Regions from separate parts of the Sphaerisporangium siamense genome, predicted to be linked through region 3. Evidence: predicted binding sites of a transcription regulator. Region 3 holds the regulator's gene; each other region holds the start of a gene.

Evidence for each region. The regulator LexA, encoded in region 3, represses DNA repair genes until DNA is damaged. The targets are predictions, from matches to a motif close to TCGAACANNTGTTCGA.
Region 1: the regulator LexA is predicted to act here: its motif matches at 2,929-2,944, upstream of ruvC (crossover junction endodeoxyribonuclease RuvC).
Region 2: the regulator LexA is predicted to act here: its motif matches at 1,494-1,509, upstream of BJ982_RS17465 (DUF6504 family protein).
Region 4: the regulator LexA is predicted to act here: its motif matches at 2,660-2,675, upstream of BJ982_RS27445 (Rv2578c family radical SAM protein).

Annotation. Positions count from the first base shown of each region.
Region 1 covers NZ_JACHND010000001.1:5,214,122-5,218,780, reverse strand. The annotation lists gene yajC (preprotein translocase subunit YajC) at 1-290, opposite strand, end outside; gene ruvB (Holliday junction branch migration DNA helicase RuvB) at 671-1,720, opposite strand; gene ruvA (Holliday junction branch migration protein RuvA) at 1,730-2,350, opposite strand; gene ruvC (crossover junction endodeoxyribonuclease RuvC) at 2,347-2,892, opposite strand; gene BJ982_RS24060 (GNAT family N-acetyltransferase) at 3,021-4,205, opposite strand; gene BJ982_RS24055 (YebC/PmpR family DNA-binding transcriptional regulator) at 4,257-4,659, opposite strand, start outside.
Region 2 covers NZ_JACHND010000001.1:3,814,923-3,819,581, reverse strand. The annotation lists gene BJ982_RS17470 (DNA polymerase III subunit alpha) at 1-1,163, opposite strand, end outside; gene BJ982_RS17465 (DUF6504 family protein) at 1,163-1,429, opposite strand; gene BJ982_RS17460 (ABC transporter substrate-binding protein) at 1,695-2,861, shown strand; gene BJ982_RS17455 (ABC transporter permease) at 2,869-3,765, shown strand; gene BJ982_RS17450 (ABC transporter permease) at 3,753-4,622, shown strand; gene BJ982_RS17445 (ABC transporter ATP-binding protein) at 4,619-4,659, shown strand, end outside.
Region 3 covers NZ_JACHND010000001.1:3,993,971-3,998,629, forward strand. The annotation lists gene leuS (leucine--tRNA ligase) at 1-2,377, shown strand, start outside; gene lexA (transcriptional repressor LexA) at 2,515-3,228, opposite strand; gene nrdR (transcriptional regulator NrdR) at 3,899-4,360, shown strand; gene BJ982_RS18270 (vitamin B12-dependent ribonucleotide reductase) at 4,508-4,659, shown strand, end outside.
Region 4 covers NZ_JACHND010000001.1:5,953,377-5,958,035, forward strand. The annotation lists gene BJ982_RS27430 (lysophospholipid acyltransferase family protein) at 1-380, shown strand, start outside; gene BJ982_RS27435 (penicillin-binding transpeptidase domain-containing protein) at 597-2,231, shown strand; gene BJ982_RS27440 (DUF3040 domain-containing protein) at 2,250-2,546, opposite strand; gene BJ982_RS27445 (Rv2578c family radical SAM protein) at 2,685-3,716, shown strand; gene BJ982_RS27450 (hypothetical protein) at 3,834-3,971, shown strand; gene BJ982_RS27455 (S41 family peptidase) at 4,342-4,659, shown strand, end outside.

The DNA.
Region 1 (4,659 bases), 1.2 Mb from region 3:
ACCTCCGGGACGCCGTCGGCGTCACCGACTTCATTGTCACCCGGCTCTTCCACCGGAGTGACCACGCGGCCGATGGCGGCCTTGATCCACCGGGTCTCGATGCCCGGGGCTATCTCGATCACGACGTCGTCGTCGTCGATGGCGGTTACGGTGCCGAACAGGCCGGTGGTGGTCATCACCTTGGTGCCCGGCGCCAGGTTGTTCTGCATCTGCAGCTGTTCCTGCTGGCGCTTCCGCTGCGGGCGGATGAGCAGGAAGTAGAAGACCACGACCAGCAAGATCAGTGGCACGAATGATCCAAGGCCCTGCACGGGGCTTCCTTCCGGTTACGAACTGACCGGCATGCGCCGGAGGTCTTGAGGCGATGAGCACGGCCACGCTGAACATGTCAGCGTACACAGCCAGCCAAGCCACGGAGTTTAGGCGAGCTTGTCAAAGCCCGGCAACGAACCCACGCTCCCGCGAGCAGGAAAGTTCCCGTTGTCACCGATCTGTGACCAGCCGATACGACATTTTTGAAACTTTCCGTACCGCCGTGACCGTCTCTGGGGGCATGGCATACGGAAAAGGGTGTACGCCGGATAAGGGGCCATCCCTGGGGCCACGGCGGCGTTTCGGCCGCCCTCACGTGTAAAGACGCTTGTCAGGAGCTCCGGTGAGGGCGGCGTCGTCAGGGATCCTCAAAGAGGGTGGGCGCCGCCTGCGCCCCGAACGCGTCCGGCGGCGGGGTGAGCCCCAGGTGGGACCAGGCCGCGGCGGTGGCGACCCGCCCCCGGGGCGTGCGGGCGAGCAGGCCCTGGCGCACGAGGAAGGGTTCGGCGACGACCTCGACGGTCTCGGGCTCCTCCCCCACCGCGACCGCCAGCGTGGACAGCCCGACGGGGCCGCCGCCGAACTTGCGCAGCAGCGCCCCGAGGACGGCGCGGTCGAGCCGGTCGAGCCCCTCGGCGTCGACCTCGTACAGGTTGAGCGCGGCCGAGGCGATGTCGCGGGTGATCACGCCGTCGGTGCGGACCTCGGCGAAGTCGCGGACCCGCCGCAGCAGGCGGTTGGCGATGCGGGGCGTGCCGCGCGAGCGGCGGGCGATCTCGTGGGCCGCCTCCTCGGGCAGGCGCAGGGCGAGCAGGCCCGCCGAGCGGCGCAGGACCTGCTCCAGCTCCTCGACGTCGTAGAAGTCCATGTGGGCCACGAAGCCGAACCGGTCGCGCAGGGGGGCGGGCAGCAGGCCCGCGCGGGTGGTGGCGCCGACCAGGGTGAACGGCGCGATCTCCAAGGGGATGGCGGTGGCGCCGGGGCCCTTGCCGACCACGATGTCGACGCGGAAGTCCTCCATGGCGAGGTACAGCATCTCCTCGGCGGGCCGGGACATGCGGTGGATCTCGTCGATGAACAGCACCTCCCCCTCCGACAACGTGGAGAGGATGGCGGCGAGGTCGCCCGCGCGCTCCAGGGCGGGGCCGGAGGTCAGCCGCAGGGGCATGCCCAGCTCCGCGGCGATGATCATGGCGAGTGTGGTCTTGCCGAGGCCCGGCGAGCCGCTCATGAGGACGTGGTCCGGCGGGCGGTCGCGGCGCAGCGCGCTTTCGAGCACCAGCGAGAGCTGCTCGCGCACGCGGGTCTGGCCGATGAACTCGGCCAGCCGCTTGGGGCGCAGCGCGGACTCGATCGCCCGCTCGTCCCCCTCGGCGTCGGGGGACACCAGATCTCTCTCCAGGCTCATCGCGGGCCCCTATCGCACGCTCAGGGCCCGCAGGGCCGCCTTCAGGAGGGTGGCGACCGACGGCTCCCGGCCGGCGGCCTCGTCGGCGTCCGCCTGGGGCGCGACGACGGCGACGGCCTCGTCGGCGTCCTTGGAGGAGTACCCGAGCCCGACCAGGCCGGAGTGGACCTGGTCGCGCCACGCCTGCCTGCGGGCGCGCCCGTTGAGCGCGGCGTCGACCGCCTCGTCCGGCGTGCCGAGCTTGTCCTTCAGCTCCAGGATGATGCGCTGGGCCCCCTTCTGGCCGATGCCCGGCACCATGGTCAGCGCCTTGACGTCGGCGCTCGCCACCGCCACCCGCAGGGCGTTCGGCGTGTGGACGGCGAGCATGGCCAGCGCCAGCCTGGGGCCGACCCCGGAGGCGGTCTGGAGCATCTCGAAGACCGTGCGCTCGTCGTCGGTGGCGAAGCCGTAGAGCGTGAGGGAGTCCTCGCGGACCACCAGGGAGGTGGCGAGCCTGGCCTCCTCGCCGGCGCGCAGCGACGCGAGCGTCGCCGGGGTGCAGTGGACCAGGACGCCGACGCCGCCGACCTCCACCACGGCGGAGTCGGGGGCGAGGCCGGCGACGCGCCCGGAGACGGAGGCGATCACGGGGCGGTTCCCTTCGCGGGCACGGCGGCGGGCCTGGCCTTGGCGAGGGCCGCGGCCAGGCGGTTCTGGGTTCCGCCGCGCCAGATGTGGCAGATGGCGAGCGCGAGCGCGTCGGCGGCGTCGGCCGGTTTCGGCATGGCGTCGAGGCGGAGCAGGCGGGTGACCATGGTGCCGACCTGGGCCTTGTCGGCGTTGCCGTACCCGGTGATGGCGGCCTTGACCTCGGAAGGGGTGTGCAGCGCGACGGGCAGGCCGCGGCGCGCGGCGCACAGGATGGCCACGGCGGACGCCTGGGCGGTGCCCATGACGGTGCGCAGGTTGCTCTGGCTGAAGACGCGCTCGACGGCGACCGCGTCGGGCCTGACCTCGTCGAGCCAGCGTTCGATCTCGACCTCGATGGCGGCCAGGCGCGCGCCGATGTCGTCGCCCGCGGGGGTGCGCGCGACACCGACCTTGACGAGGGTGAGCGGCGCGCCCGCGCGGCCCACGACGGCGCCGAGGCCGCACCGGGTGAGGCCGGGATCGACCCCCATGACCCTCAGCTCCGGTAGCCGCACCGGCACGCCTCCCCAAGAACGCCGAACATCTGTTCGGCCCCGAACTCTACTCCGGCCGCCGCGGCCGCGCACCCTCCGACACACCGGGCCGCCCCGGGCCTGTCACGCCGCGGTCAGAAGTAGTCGATCATGTAGGGCTTGGCGGCGAAGGCGCAGGCGAGCAGGTCGTCGGTCGCGGGCGTGCCGCCCGTCACCAGCCCGGCGCGGCGCAGGGCGCTCACCCCGACGCCCGCGAACAGGGCCGACAGGCCGCCGACGGTGAGCCGGGTGACCTCCGCACCGGGCCGGCCCGGCCCGCCGGAAAGCGGGCCCACGCGGACGGCCTCGCCGCGGCCCGAGGCGACCGACAGGCGCCAGGCGCCGGAGTTCGCGGGACGCCGCGGGTCGCTCACCTCGACGACGGCGTCCAGCGCGGCCCCGGCCGGGTATCCGCGCCCGGCCACGGCGGCGGGCAGGTCGATGATCCGGAGCATCCACCCCGTGCGTTCGACGGTGTCGGTGGAGCGGTCGCGCGCCAGCCACAGCATGGGGTCGTCCGGCTCGACGGTCGCCGTCACCGTGGCGGCCACCGAGGAGGCGCTGCCGGCCAGCGACCACAGGGCGCGCGCCGTGGCCTCGGAGCCGGCCACGAGGTTGTCCACGTCGAGCCCGTCGCCGTCCCAGCGGTACAGCAGGAACCCGTCGGCGGCGAGATAGGCGAAGTCGTCGTCGTCCTCCAGCCAGAGGCGCAGCACCCGCTCCTCCTCGACCACGGGGCCGCAGGCCCGGGTGGCGGCGTGCAGACGCCCGAGCAGGGCCCGGATCTCGGCGGCGTCGCCGGGCCCGGCGCGCCGCACCGCGACGGCGGTGTCGCGGGGGGCGAGCGCCCGCAGGCTCTCGGCGGGCACGGTGACGCGCAGGCGGGCGCCCGCGTGCTCCCAGCCCGCGCCGCGGTACAGCGGCGTGGTGGTGGGGTACAGCGCCGAGACCGCGTGGCCGAGCTCGGCGCAGCGCTCGATGGTGGCCCGCATCAGCAGGCCGCCGACCCCGCGCCCGCGGTCCTCGGGCGCGACGGTGACGCCCGCGATGCCGCCCATCGAGAGCGGGCGGCCGTGCCACCACTGCTCGTAGTGGTTGATCCGGCTGGTGGCGACGAGCCGCCCCCCGTCGAAGGCGCCGAGGTAGCGGCCCTCGGGGAGGGCCGGGGCGACCAGGGAACGCCATGTGGCGACGCTGCTCGCGGACAGGGGGCCGAACGCCCGCTTGCGGTTGTCCAGCACGGCGTCCAGGTCGCCGGGCGTCAGGTCACGGATCTGCACAACGGACAAACCTAGGCGAAGCCCACCTAACCGGGCGAACCGATTTCCGACTCAGTCCAGCTTGGCGAGGACGTCGTCGCTGACGTCGAAGTTGGCGTAGACGTTCTGCACGTCGTCGCTGTCCTCCAGCGCGTCGATCAGGCGGAACACCTTGCGCGCGCCGTCCTCGTCCAGGGGGACGCTCAGCGTGGGCAGGAAGCTGCTCTCGGCCGAGTCGTAGTCGATGCCGGCCTCCTGCAACGCCTTGCGGACCGGCACCAGGTCGCCGGCCTCGGACACGACCTCGAACGACTCGCCGAGGTCGTTGACCTCCTCGGCCCCGGCGTCCAGGACCGCGGTCAGCACGTCGTCCTCGCCCAGGCCGCCGCTCTTCGGGACGATGACGACGCCCTTGCGGTTGAACATGTAGGCCACCGAGCCGGGGTCGGCCATGGAACCGCCGTTGCGGGTCATG
Region 2 (4,659 bases), 180 kb from region 3:
TCGGACAGGAAGCGCTCCATGAGGAGGCCGTGTTCGAGGGGGTTCACCTCGCCGATGCGGATGAGGTAGTTGACCAGGCTGCCGGCGCCCGAGCCGCGGATCGCGCAGCGCACGCCCATTCGGCGGATCATGTCGGTGATGTCGGAGACGACCGTGAAATAGCCGGACAGCTGCTTCGCCTCGATCACGCGCAGCTCGTCTTCCAGCCGCTCGCGCGCCTCGCTGGACCGTTCCATCCCCCGGGCCACCAGGCCCTCCTCGCACCGGCCGCGCAGCAGGGGGACGGCGTCGCCGTCGACCTCGGGCAGGTGGAGCCGCTCCCGCCCGCCGCGCAGCGCCAGGACCTCCAAGGGGTCCAGCGCGCACCGCTCGGCGGTCTCCCGCGTGCGGGCGAGCAGCCGGGACGCGCGGGCCTGGTCGCCGCCGCAGATCCGCAGGGCCACACGCCCCATCTCCTCGCCGCTCTTGAGATAGGCGTGGGAGGCGGAGTGCTCCAGGTGGCGCGTGTGCAGGGGGACGAGCTTGCGCGCGGCGTCCAGCACGTCGCCGACGCGGTAGTCCCCCGGGTCCAGGTGGCGCACGGCGTTGGTCAGCACGGCGGGCACGCCCGCCGACTCGGCCAGGGCGATCATGCGCGCGGCGGTGCTCGCCTCCCGGTGCCCGAACTGGTCGACGACCTCGACCACCACGTCGGGGACGGCGGCCCGCCAGGCGGCGAGCAGCTCGCGCGCCCGGCCGTCGCGGCGCCCGGCCACGGCGCGGCCCACGTCGGAGCGGGGGCCGAGCATGACCAGCAGCCCGTCGGCGTGGCGGCCGGCCAGCTCGCGGGTGAGGCGGGGCTCGCCGCGCTCCCCCGCGTGGTGGGCGGCGGTGGTGAGACGGCACAGGTGCGCCCAGCCGTCCGCCCTGGCCAGCACGGTGACTCTGTCGCCGTCGCCGTCGTCGCCCGGGGAACCGTCCAGGAGCAGGTCGACGCCGACGACGGGCCGCAGGCCGGCCTCGAAGCACGCCTGGACGTGCTTGACCGCGCCGTACAGGCCGTCGCGGTCGGTCAGCGCGAGGATGTCCATGCCGTGCCCGGCCGCGCGGGCGACCAGGTCCTTGGGGAAGGCGGAGCCGTACCGCAGGGAGTAGGCGGAGGCGACGTGGAGGTGGGCGAACATCAGTCCCACGCCCTCAGCAGCAGCCAGCCGCCGCTCGCGGTGTCGAAGCGCAGCTCGTAGGTGCCGGTGTCTCCGCCGGGGCTGGCCTCCACCCGCCAGAAGCGGCGCTCACCCGGGTCGGTCTCGGAGATCTTCCACCACTCGCGGGAGGTCACCCAGTGGTCGAGGGCGCGGCGGACGACGTAGAGCCGGTCGCGCCACACGAAGCGGGCGGGCTCGCCGTCGCGCGTCCACACCTCGATGGGATCGCCGTAGATTCTGCTCAATGGCGCTTCTTCTCCCTGGGCCTCTGGAACTTGGAGCACCCGGGGGAAGGCGGGTGGTGCTACTTCGAACATACGTTCCCAGAGCCCCGGAGGGCAAATCACCACAGGCCGCGGGCACGTCATCGTCCGGTCACGATCGCCCCGGCGGGCCGGAACCATGTCACCAGCTGTTCACACGAAGAAACCCGCGCGCCGGGAAGTAGTCGCGAGCCGTTGTCCCTGCTCTTCTACGTTCATCCCACAACCTCCGAAAGTGGGAGCAAGCGTGCAATCATCACGAACGCGTATCGTCGGCCTGGCCGCCGTCCTTACCGTCGCGACTTCTCTCGGCGCGGCCTGCGGGTCCGCCCCGGCCACCGGCGCGCAGACCGGTGCCTCCTCCTCCACCGCGAACTCCGCCGCGACCGCGACCTCCGCGGCCGACCTCGGCGGCCTCGACAAGCTCGTCGAGGCGGCGAAGAAGGAGGGGCAGCTCAACGTCATCACCCTGCCCCCGGACTGGGCGAACTACGGGGAGATCATCAAGACGTTCGGCGAGAAGTACGGCATCAAGGTCAACAGCGAGAACCCCGACGGCTCCAGCGCGGACGAGATCAACGCCGTCAAGACCCGCAAGGGCCAGGACCGCGCTCCCGACGTGCTCGACCTCGGCACGGCGTTCGCCCTCAGCGGCGCCAGAGAGGGCCTGTTCGCGCCGTACAAGGTGCGGTCCTTCGACAAGATCCCCGAGGGGCAGAAGGACGCCCAGGGCAACTGGTACAACGACTACGGCGGCTACGTCTCCATCGGCTGCGACGCCAAGCGCATCCCGGCCTGCCCGCAGACCTTCGCCGACCTGCTCAAGCCCGAGTACAAGGGCAAGGTCGCGATGAACGGCAACCCGACCAAGTCCGGCTCCGCGTTCGCCGGCGTGTTCGCCGCCGCGCTGGCCGACGGCGGCTCCTTCGACGACATCCAGCCTGGCCTCGACTTCTTCAAGAAGCTCAAGGCGGCGGGCAACTACAACCCCGTCGAGTCGACCCCCGCGACCGTGCAGAACGGCGAGACGCCGATCAGCATCGACTGGGACTACCTCAACTCCGGCTACACCGACCAGTTCGCCGCCAAGGGCGTGGACTGGAAGGTCACCGTCCCGGCCGACGGCAAGTACGCCAACTTCTACGCGCAGGCGATCAACAAGTGGGCCCCCCACCCGGCCGCCGCCCGCCTGTGGGAGGAGTTCCTCTACAGCACCGAAGGCCAGAACCTCTGGCTGAAGGGGTACGCCCGCCCCGTGCTCCTGCCGTCCATGCAGTCCGACGGCAGCGCCGACGCCGCGCTGGTCGCCAAGCTGCCGAAGGTCGAGGGCACCCCCGAGTTCCCGACCGACGCGCAGGTCACCAAGGCCAAGGAAGTCCTCGCCGCGGGCTGGGGCGCGGCGGTCTCCGGCTGACCCGCCGATGATCGAGACCACCTCTGCGGCCCCCGCCGCCCTCCCCCTGAAGAGCAGGGGCGAGGGCGGCGGCAGGGCCCGCACCCGCTCCGCCGGCTGGACCGGGGCACTGCCCCTGCTGGTCTTCGCCGGCCTGGCCTTCGGCGTCCCCGCCGCCGCGCTGCTCGGCGGCGCGTTCACCGCGGGCGGCGCCCCCAGCACGGCCAACCTGGCCGAGTCCCTGCGAGGCGCCTACCTCACCGCGATGCTCAGCAGCGTGAAGCTGTCGGCCGTCGTCGCGGTCGCCGGCGCCGTGCTCGGCACCTTCCTCGCCCAGGCCGTGGTCACCTCGCGCCTGCGGGCCCTGCGCGAGGCGGTGCTCACCGCCTCGGGCGTGCTCGCCAACTTCGGCGGCGTCCCGCTCGCCTTCGCCTGGATCGCCACGCTCGGCAACTCCGGCGTGCTCACCACGCGCCTCGGCCTCGGCGACCTCGGCTGGAACCTCTACAGCTTCTGGGGCCTGGTGCTGGTGTACCTGTACTTCTCCGTCCCGCTGATGGTGCTGGTCATCGTGCCCGCGCTGGACGGGCTGCGGCCCCAGTGGCGGGAGGCGGCGCAGAACAACGGCGCCACCACCTGGCAGTTCTGGCGGCACGTCGGGATCCCCGTGCTCACCCCGAGCCTGCTCGGCGGCGTGGTCCTGCTGTTCGGCGGCGCCTTCGCCGCCTACGCGACCGCCGCCGCCATGGTCGGCACCGTCGTCCCGCTGGTCACGCTGCAGATCGCCGACGCGCTGGCCGGCAACGTCCTGATCGGCCACGAGAACGTGGCCCTGGCCCTCAGCCTCGACATGATCGTGGTCGCCGGCCTGGTCATGGCCGTCTACCTGCCCCTCCAGCGCAGGAGCGCCCGATGGCTGCGCTGACCCCGGCCGTCCTGCCCGAGGCCGGCGTGCCCGCGCCCCGGGCCGGGCGCTCGCGGCGCGCGGCGGGGGCCTGGCGGGCGGTGGTGCTGACCGTGGCCGCGCTGTACTTCGTGACGCCGCTCGCCGCCTCGTTCGTGTTCACGGTGAACGACCCCGCGAAGGGGTTCACCCTGGAGGCGTACGGGGAGATCTTCACCGCCGAGGGCTTCGCGCGGAGCCTGCTGCTGTCGCTCGGGCTGGCCGCGGCGACGATCACGGTCGTGCTGCTGCTCACGCTGCCCGCCATGCTGGCCGTGCGGCTCGGCGCGCCGCGGCTGCGGCCGGTGCTCGAAGTGCTGTGCACGCTGCCGCTGGTCGTGCCGCCGATCACGTTCGTGGCCGGGATCAGCACGGTGCTGCGCTGGGGCCCCGACTACCTGGCGGCCACGCCGTTCTACCAGACGATCATCGCCGTCCAGAACCCGTCGTTCCCCGTCGTTCTGGTCGTCGCCTACGCGGTGCTGGCGCTGCCGTTCGTCTACCGGGCGCTGGACGCCGGGCTCGGCGCGATGGACGTCCGCACGCTGGTGGAGGCCGCGCGCAACTGCGGCGCGTCCTGGCCCGTGGTGCTGCTGCGGGTGATCGTCCCCAACCTGAAGACGGGCCTGGCCGGCGCGTCCTTCCTCACCCTGGCGCTCGTGCTCGGCGAGTACACGGTCGCGCGGCTGCTCGGCTTCGAGCCGTTCTCGGTGTGGATCGTCACGATCTCCGGCGCGAACGCCCCGCTGTCGGTCGCGGTGTCCATCTTCAGCCTGCTGCTCACCTGGGCGCTGCTGCTCATCCTGTCGACCGCCGGAACCAGAAGGAGTCGTTCGTGAACGGGGCGCGCGTGGAGTTCCGTGGGCTGCGCCGGAC
Region 3 (4,659 bases):
GGACGCCGCCGACGAGCGTCCGCGCAAATACCTGCTCGACATGTTCCCCTACCCCTCCGGCGACCTCCACATGGGGCACGGCGAGGTCTTCGCCATCGCCGACGTGCTGGCCCGCTACTGGTTCCAGCGCGGCTACAACGTCCTGCACCCCATCGGCTGGGACTCCTTCGGCCTGCCCGCGGAGAACGCGGCCATCAAGCGCGACGCCCACCCCGCCGAGTGGACGTACGCCAACATCGACACCCAGGCCAACTCCTTCAAGAGGTACGGCATCTCCTTCGACTGGTCGCGCCGCCTGCACACCAGCGACCCGGAGTACTACCGCTGGAACCAGTGGCTGTTCAACCGGTTCTACGAGCGTGGCCTGGCCTACCGCAAGGGCGGCCTGGTCAACTGGTGCCCCAAGGACCAGACGGTGCTGGCCAACGAGCAGGTCGTCGCCGGCCGCTGCGAACGCTGCGGCACCGAGGTCGTGCGGCGCGAGCTGACCCAGTGGTACTTCCGCATCACCGACTACGCCGACCGCCTGCTGGACGACATGGCCCAGCTGGAGGGTGGCTGGCCCGAGCGCGTGCTGACCATGCAGCGCAACTGGATCGGCCGCTCCGAGGGCGCCGACGTCCGCTTCGAGATCGAGGGCCGCGACGAGCCGGTCACCGTCTACACCACCCGCCCCGACACCCTGTACGGCGCCACGTTCTTCGTGGTCGCCGCGGACGCGGCGCTGGCCGAAGAGATCTGCGCGCCCGAGCAGCTGCCCGCGCTGCGCGCCTACCAGGCCGAGGTCGCCAAGCTGAGCGACATCGAGCGCCTGGCCACCGACAAGGAGAAGACCGGCGTCTTCCTCGGGCGCCACGCCGTCAACCCCGTCAACGGCGAGCGCATCCCGGTGTGGGCCGCCGACTACGTCCTGTCCGACTACGGCCACGGCGCGATCATGGCCGTGCCCGCCCACGACCAGCGCGACCTGGACTTCGCCCTGAAGTTCGGCCTGCCCGTGCGGGTCGTCGTCGAGACCGGCCTGCCCGACCCCGCCGAGACCGGCGCCGCCACCCCAGGCGAGGGCACCCTGGTCAACTCCGGGCCCCTGGACGGCCTGTCCAAGGTCGAGGCCATCGCCCGCATCGTCCAGATCCTCCAGGAACGCGGCACGGGCGCCGCCGCCGTCAACTTCCGGCTGCGCGACTGGCTGCTGTCGCGCCAGCGCTTCTGGGGCACGCCCATCCCGATCATCCACTGCCCCGACTGCGGCGAGGTCCCCGTCCCCGACGACCAGTTGCCGGTCACGCTGCCCGACCTGCGCGGCGAGGCCCTGGCGCCCAAGGGCGTCTCGCCGCTGGCCGGGGCCGCCGACTGGGTCGAGGTGGACTGCCCCAAGTGCGGCGGCCCCGCGCGGCGCGACACCGACACCATGGACACCTTCGTCGACTCCTCGTGGTACTTCCTGCGGTACTGCTCGCCCGGCTACGAGGACGGCCCCTTCGACGTCGAGCGCGTCCGGCGCTGGGGCCCGGTGGACCAGTACGTCGGCGGCGTGGAGCACGCCGTGCTCCACCTGCTGTACGCCCGGTTCTTCACCAAGGTCCTGCACGACATGGGCATGGTCGACTTCCCCGAGCCGTTCCTGCGCCTGCTCAACCAGGGGCAGGTCATCAACCAGGGCAAGGCGATGTCCAAGTCCCTGGGCAACGGCGTCGACCTGGGGGAGCAGATCGACGACTTCGGGGTGGACGCCGTCCGGCTGACCATGGTCTTCGCCGGCCCGCCCGAGGACGACATCGACTGGGCCGACGTCTCTCCGGCCGCGTCGCAGAAGTTCCTGGCCCGGGCGTTCCGCGTCGTGGCCGAGGCGGGCGCGGCCTCGGCGCCCGGCGCGGACCCCGCCTCCGGCGATCTGGAGCTGCGCAAGGTCACCCACCGGACGATCGACGAGGTCACCCGCCTGGTCGAGTCCTCCCGCTTCAACGTGGCCGTGGCCCGCATGATGGAACTGACCAGCGCGGCGCGCAGGGCCATCGACTCCGGCCCCGGCGCCGCCGACCCCGCCGTGCGCGAGGCCGCCGAGACGCTGGCCGTCATGCTGTCGCTGGTCGCCCCGTACGCCGCCGAGGAGGGCTGGGAGCGGCTCGGCCACGGCCCGACGATCGCGCGGGCGGGCTGGCCCGCCGCCGACCCGGCGCTGCTGGTCCAGGAGTCGGTCACCTGCGTCGTGCAGGTGGCGGGCAAGGTGCGCGACCGTCTGGAGGTCTCGCCGTCCATCTCGGAGTCCGCGCTGCAGGAGCTGGCCCTGGCCTCCGAGAAGGTGCGGCCGTACCTGTCGGGGACGCCGCGCAAGGTGATCGTGCGGGCGCCCAAGCTGGTCAACATCGTCCCCTGAGCCCCGCGGGGGCCTGCCGGACGGCATGCGAAACCGCCTGAACGTTCCCCGTGGGGACGCTCAGGCGGTTTCGTGGGCTTCGCCGCGCCCGGGCGGTGGGCGCCGGCGAGCGGCCGGATGCGGCGCCGCTCGCCCGGTCAGAGCTTGCGCAGGACCGCGGTCACCTTGCCGAGGACGGTGGCCTCGTCGCCGGGGATCGGGTCGTAGTTGGGGTTGTGCGGGACCAGCCAGACGTGGCCGTCCTTGCGCTTGAAGGTCTTCACGGTGGCCTCGCCGTCGATCATGGCCGCGACGATGTCGCCGTTGTCGGCCACCGGCTGCTGACGCACGACCACCCAGTCGCCGTCGGCGATGGCGGCGTCGATCATGGAGTCACCGGAGACCTGGAGCAGGAACAGCGTGCCCTCGCCCACGAGCTGCTTGGGCAGCGCGAAGACGTCCTCGACGCGCTCCTCGGCCAGGATGGGGCCACCGGCGGCGATGCGGCCCACCAGCGGCACGAACGCGGCCGTGGGGCGGGTCACCAAAGGCTCCTCCTCGCCGGGGCCGACCGGGTCGACCCAGAGCGCGGGCTCCCCGGGCAGGCGGACCTCCAGCGCGCGCGGACGGTGCGGGTCACGGCGCAGGTAGCCCTTGCGCTGCAGCGCGGTGAGCTGGTGGGAGACACTGGAGGTGCTGGTCAGCTGGACCGCCTCGCCGATCTCGCGCATCGACGGCGGATAGCCGCGCTGCTGCACCGAATCGCGGATCACCTCAAGGATCTTGCGCTGCCTCGGGGTGAGGCCCAGGGAGTCACGCCTGCGCACCGCGAGGTCGGTGACGACCGCGCCGCTCTCGTCTTGCTCGTTCATAGTCAACTCCTCCTCGCCGGGCACCCTCGGACGCGCCGCCACCTCAACGCCATGCCCGCCCGGCCGGCTGCCCGTCCGTGTTCCCGATGTCGCACACAGCGACAATAACGCCGTTCAAGATCGTCATCAAACAACTGTTCGAGATAATCCGAACGTGGTCGCCGGTCGGCGCATGACATCGTACGGGAGTTCGATCGATATCGTGTTCGACTTTCGCGATCTTACGCTGGTGAGGCGGGAAAGTCGATCACATGAGCGATCTCGGTCTGATGCGTCCCTTCTCGGGCGCTCCGGGGCCGGGCGCGGCGCCGGAGGCCCCGCACGGGCGCGACACGCCGGGGCGGGGGCCGTTCCCCCTGATCGGCGGGGGGTTCGCGATCCGGGGCCCCGCCGACTTGCGTTCATGGTGCGGCCCTCCTACGGTTGGACCACAACATCTAGTAGTTACACCGTTGTCGGTTGCCCATAGGTTGTGTTTCCGTGGGCGCACTGTGAGCACCCGCAGTGCGCGCGCATGCCTATTTCGGTTAATCCGGAATGGGCTCGCGAGCGTGGGGCGAATACGGAAACATGGGGCGGATTTTCCCCGGGATCGACCCTCCGGGGGGCCGCATTCACGGGGGTCCGGCCGGGTAACCGGTGGGGAATCGCGAGAAAAGGGAGGCGACACGTGCATTGCCCATTCTGTCGTCATCCAGACACCAGGGTGATCGACAGCCGGTCGACCGAGGACGGCGCGGCGATCAGGCGGCGCCGCACGTGCTCCCAATGCGGGCGCCGGTTCACCACCCAGGAGACGGTGTTGCTGATGGTGAGCAAACGCAGCGGCGTGACCGAGGCGTTCTCCCGGGACAAGGTCATCGCCGGGGTGCGCCGCGCCTGCCAGGGCCGTCCCGTCGGCGAGGACTCCCTCGCGCAGCTCGGGCAGCGCGTCGAGGAGAGCATCCGCGCGACGGGTTCGGCCGAGATCCCCTCCCACCAGGTCGGCCTGGCGATCCTCGGGCCGCTGCGCGAGCTCGACGAGGTCGCCTACCTGCGGTTCGCCTCCGTCTACCGCGGCTTCGAGACCCTCGCCGACTTCGAGGAAGAGATCGAGCAACTGCGCGCCTCGCGGGGCGCGGACCAAGACTGACCACTTCAGACACGACCAACACGCCCGGGGAGTCCGAAGGCCGTCGCACGCCGACGAACTCGCCGGGCGCCGGCGCCGGGGGATGTGCGCGGCGCGCGGATGTGTTCCGACATTAGGGCTCCACGGGGTCCCGGAAGGGGAAAGATCATGACGGAGACGGTGAGCGGTTCAGTGGGGCGCGGGGGCAAGCGGGCCTCCAAGGGCCTGAAGGTCAGGCGCATCCACACCACGCCCGGCGTGCACCCGTACGACCAGGTGCGCTGGGAGCGCCGTGACGTCGTCATGACCAACTGGCGGGA
Region 4 (4,659 bases), 2.0 Mb from region 3:
AGGCCATGCTGGACACCGCGCTGCGGGTGCTCGACAGCGGCGAGCTGTTCGGCATCTACCCCGAGGGCACCCGCTCCCCCGACGGGCGGCTGTACCGGGGGAAGATCGGCGTGGCGTGGCTGGCGCTGACCGCCGGGGTGCCGGTGATCCCGGTGGCCATGGTCAACACCGACCGCGTCCTGCCGCCGGGGGCCGCACTGCCGCGCATCGCGCGCATCGGCGTGCGCATCGGCGAGCCGCTCACCTTCACCGGCGACCCGGGCCGCGCGCAGGACCGCCGGGCGGTCACCGACGAGGTGATGAAGGCCATCCAGCGGCTGTCGGGCCAGCAGTACGTCCCCGCCTACGCCCGCAGGGAGGCGCCGCGGCGCGCCGCCTGAACGCCGCTCGCCCGCCGCCCGGGCGCGGTCCGTTCGCGGCCGGAGCGCCGCCGCTCACCGGGCGTGCGCGCCCGGCCCCGTGCCGTGCCGGCCGCGCGAAACGGGCCGCCGCCACGTGCGAAGATCCACCGGCGGGGCGGTGACCAGCCTCGATTCCCGGCGGGGGCCGGGCGGCCCGCGCTAAGCTCGGCAGGACGTCGAGACATCGGGGGTAACGTGCGGCGCGGCCGTATCATCGCGATCACGTCCGTCGCGGCCGTCGTGGTCGCGGGCGCCGCCGCCGGAGGCGCCTACTACGTCCTGCGCACCAAGGGAAGCGCGCAGGAGACCGCGCGCCACTTCGCCGCCGCCTGGGAGCGCGGCGACCTGGCCGCCATGAAGGCCGACCTGGCCGCGCCGGCGAGCGGCTTCGACGCCCTGTACGCCGAGGTGGCGAAGAATCTCGGGGTGTCGCGCACCGGCGTGCGCCTCGGCCGGGTCGCCCCGGCCGGGGACGACCGCGCGACCGCCGCCTACACCGCCACCCTGGCGTTGAAGGACACCGGCCGGTGGACCTACACCGGCGCGCTGGACCTGGTGGTGAAGGACCGCCAGTGGAAGGTCGCCTGGACGCCGGCCGCGGTGCACCCCGCGCTCACCGCCGCCACCCACCTGGACCTGAAGACCACCTGGCCCGAGCGCGCGCCGATCGCGGACTCCTCCGGCGCCCGCATCGACGGGCCCTCCGCGGGCGGCTCGGTGCAGCAGCTCGTCGGCTACCTGGACAAGGCCACCGCCAAGGACGTCGCCAAGCTCGGCGCGCCCTACCGGCCGGGCGACGCGATCGGCAGGGCGGGCCTGCAGCAGACCTTCCAGGAGCAGCTCGCCGGGACGCCCGCCACGCAGGTCGTGGTCACCGACGGCGCCAAGAAGGCTTCGCGGACGCTGACCACCATCGAAGGCTCCCCAGGGCGGCCGGTGCGCACCAGCCTGGACCCGCGGGCGCAGCGGGCCGCGGTCGCCGCGGTGCGCGACCTGCCCAAGCCCGCCTCCCTGGTGGCGATCCGGCCCTCCAGCGGCGAGATCCTGGCCGTGGTGAACAACCGCGGGGGCTTCAACCGCGCGCTCGACGGCCGCTACCCTCCCGGGTCGACGTTCAAGACCGTCACCGCGGCGGGGCTGATCGCCGCGGGCGTCACTCCGGGGCAGAAGGTCACCTGCCCCAAGAAGGTCAACGTGGGCGGGCTGGAGATCCGCAACTCCGACCACGAGGCGTTCGGCTCGCTGTCCTTCCTGGACTCCTACGCCCACTCCTGCAACACCACCTTCGCGCCGCTTGCGGCCCGCCACCTGGGCGAGGGCGGGCTGGAGCGCATCGCCGGGCGGCTGGGCTTCAACCAGCCGCTGGACATCGGCGTCCCGGCGACCCGGGGCAGCATGCCCGCGCCGACCGGCCTCGCCGACCTGGCGGCCGAGTCCTTCGGCCAGGGGCGCATCACCGCCAGCCCGCTGGTGATGGCCACCGTGGCCGCCGCGGTGGCCGACGGGTCCTGGCGCCCGCCCACGCTGGTGCCCGCGCTGCCGCAGAAGGCCGCGCCGCAGCCGCTGCCGCCGGGCGTGGCCGGGCATCTGCGCACGATGATGGCCGCGGTGGTCACCAAGGGGACGGCCAAGCGTGCGGGGCTGCCCGCGGGCACCGTCGGCAAGACCGGCACCGCCGAGTTCGGCACCGGGCCCAAGCTGGACTCCCACGCGTGGTTCATCGGTTTCCGCGGCGAGGTGGCCTTCGCGGTGGTGGTGGAGGCCGGAGGGATGGGCGGCGAGGTCGCCGCGCCGGTGGCGGCACGTTTCCTGCGCGGCCTCGGCCGCTGACCGGGGCGCGCCCCGGCGTCACATCGGCAGGGCCGCCGCCTCGTTGCGGAACACCATGATCAGCAACGTCGCGATGAGGGTGGCGATCAGGATCCAGCTCACCAGGATGATGATCGTCGACCTGCTCGGGCCCCTGCGCCGGCGGCCGGCGCCGGCGGCACGGGCGGCGCGGGCGGCGCGCTTGCGGTCGCCGGCCTCCTTGCGCACGACGCGCTCGTTGAACGACTCCAGGCGGGCGGCCAGCCGGGGGTCGTCATCGGTGAGATGACTCTCGATCTGGGCGAGCAAGCGCTCCTCGTCCTGCGACCAGGCCATGCCGAACCTCCCGGCGACGCAAGCGGTGTGAGCACGATCCTCCCCATGATGAAGATCTTTAGCCTTCCCGTGGTCCGCTTTTTGCCCGGCGTTTCGCTGAGTTGCGATCTCGCTCGAATGCCTGTTCTAATCAAGGTCATGCGCTGGGACAACTTGCGCCTGACCGATCCGCCGGAGCAGGCGGCGCCGACCGTGCCGCTGATCCCCCGCGGCGCGGTGGCCACCACCTTCGACACCCCCGAGTTCCGCGGCATGACCTTCTACGAGGTCCAGGCCCGCTCGATCATCAACCGCGTCCCGGCGGCCAGCCACGTCCCCTTCCAGTGGACGATCAACCCCTACCGCGGCTGCAGCCACGCCTGCGTGTACTGCTTCGCCCGCCGCAGCCACGAGTACCTCGAAATGGACTCCGGGCGCGACTTCGACTCCAAGATCGTGGTGAAGGTGAACGCGGCCGAACTGGCCCGCCGCGAGCTGGCCGCGCCGCGCTGGGGCGGCCACCCGATCGCCATGGGCACCAACGTCGACTGCTACCAGCGCGCCGAAGGCCGCTACCGGCTGATGCCGGGCGTCCTCGCCGCGCTGCGCGACTTCCGCAACCCCTTCTCCATCCTCACCAAGGGCGCGCTGATCCTGCGCGACCTGGAATTGCTGGCCGAGGCCGCCGAGGTCACCGACGTCGGCACCGCGGTGTCGGTGGGGTTCACCGACGACGAGCTGTGGCGGGCGGTCGAGCCCGGCACGCCCCGTCCGTCCCGCCGCCTGGAGGTCTGCGCCACCCTGGCGGCCCGGGGGCTGCGGTGCTCGGTGCTGATGGCGCCGATCCTGCCCTACCTGTCGGACTCCCCCGCCCGGCTGGCCCGCACGGTGCGGGCCATCGCCGAGGCCGGGGCCACCGGCGTCACCCCCATCGTGCTGCACCTGCGGCCGGGGGCGCGCGAGTGGTTCATGGCCTGGCTCGCCCGCGAGCATCCCGGCCTGGTGCCGCGCTACCAGGAGTTGTACGGCCGGGGCGCCTATGCGCCGAAGGCCTACCAGCAGCGCGTCGCCGGGCAGGTCCGCGAGCTGGCCGAGGCGTGCGGGCTCGGCGGCCGATCGTCCTCCTCCTCGCGGGGCGCCCCGCCCGGGCCGCCGGCCTCCGCCGGGCCGGAGCAGCTGACCCTGCTCTGACGGCCCGAAAGAAAGCGGCATATGGGTGGTTCACTCCGGCGATGGGTATTTAACGCGGCGATGCTGCCTATATGGCGCATTGTCAGCCAATAGCGACTCAGCCATACGGGGGAAACCATGGCCGGAACGCGGAAGAAGTCCACCAAGGCCACTGGAAAGGCCAAGAAGGCGTCCATCAAGGCCACGCGCGAGACCAGACAGGATAAACGCGAGGACGACGACAAGCGCGAGGTCCGGGCCGACGAGACCCGCTGACCTCCCCGGGCGCCGGCCCCCGGCCGCCACCCGAGGCCGGGACCGCGCGCCCGCCCCCCCCTGCTCGCTGCGGCGCCGGCGCACAGCCGCGGCACAGAAGGGACGGCGCACAACCGGGCCCGAGAGCGGCGCGCGGACGGAACGCGGCCCGGCGCGCGGCGTGACGCGGCGGAGGCGCCGCCCGGGCAGGGCCGTCCCGCGACCGCGCCCGCCCGGCCGGTCGCCCGGGGGTATTACTCTCTGACCTGGAATGACAGGTATTGCGAAGTACGCGGCTTTCTTTGACGGCGAACGGACGCGTTCACGTCTCGACGCGCGCGGCCCGGGTGCCTGATCATGGATACCCCCGTCCCCCCGAACGCGAGGATCGATGTCGGCATACGCGCGCTTCCCCACGATCTTCGGCGATGAGATCGTCTTCGCCGCAGAGGACGATCTGTGGATGGTCCCCGCCACCGGCGGGCGGGCCTTCCGCCTGACCGCCGGGGTCGCCGAGGCCGCCTATCCCCGCTTCTCCCCCGACGGCTCCCAGATCGCCTACGTCGGCCGTGAGGAAGGCCCGGAAGAGGTCTACGTCATGCCCTCCGAGGGCGGCGCCGCCACCCGGCTGACCTACGACGACGCCGTGTGCACGATCGCCGGGTGGGACTCCGGCGGCGCCGTGCTGTACGCCAGCGACGAGGGCCAG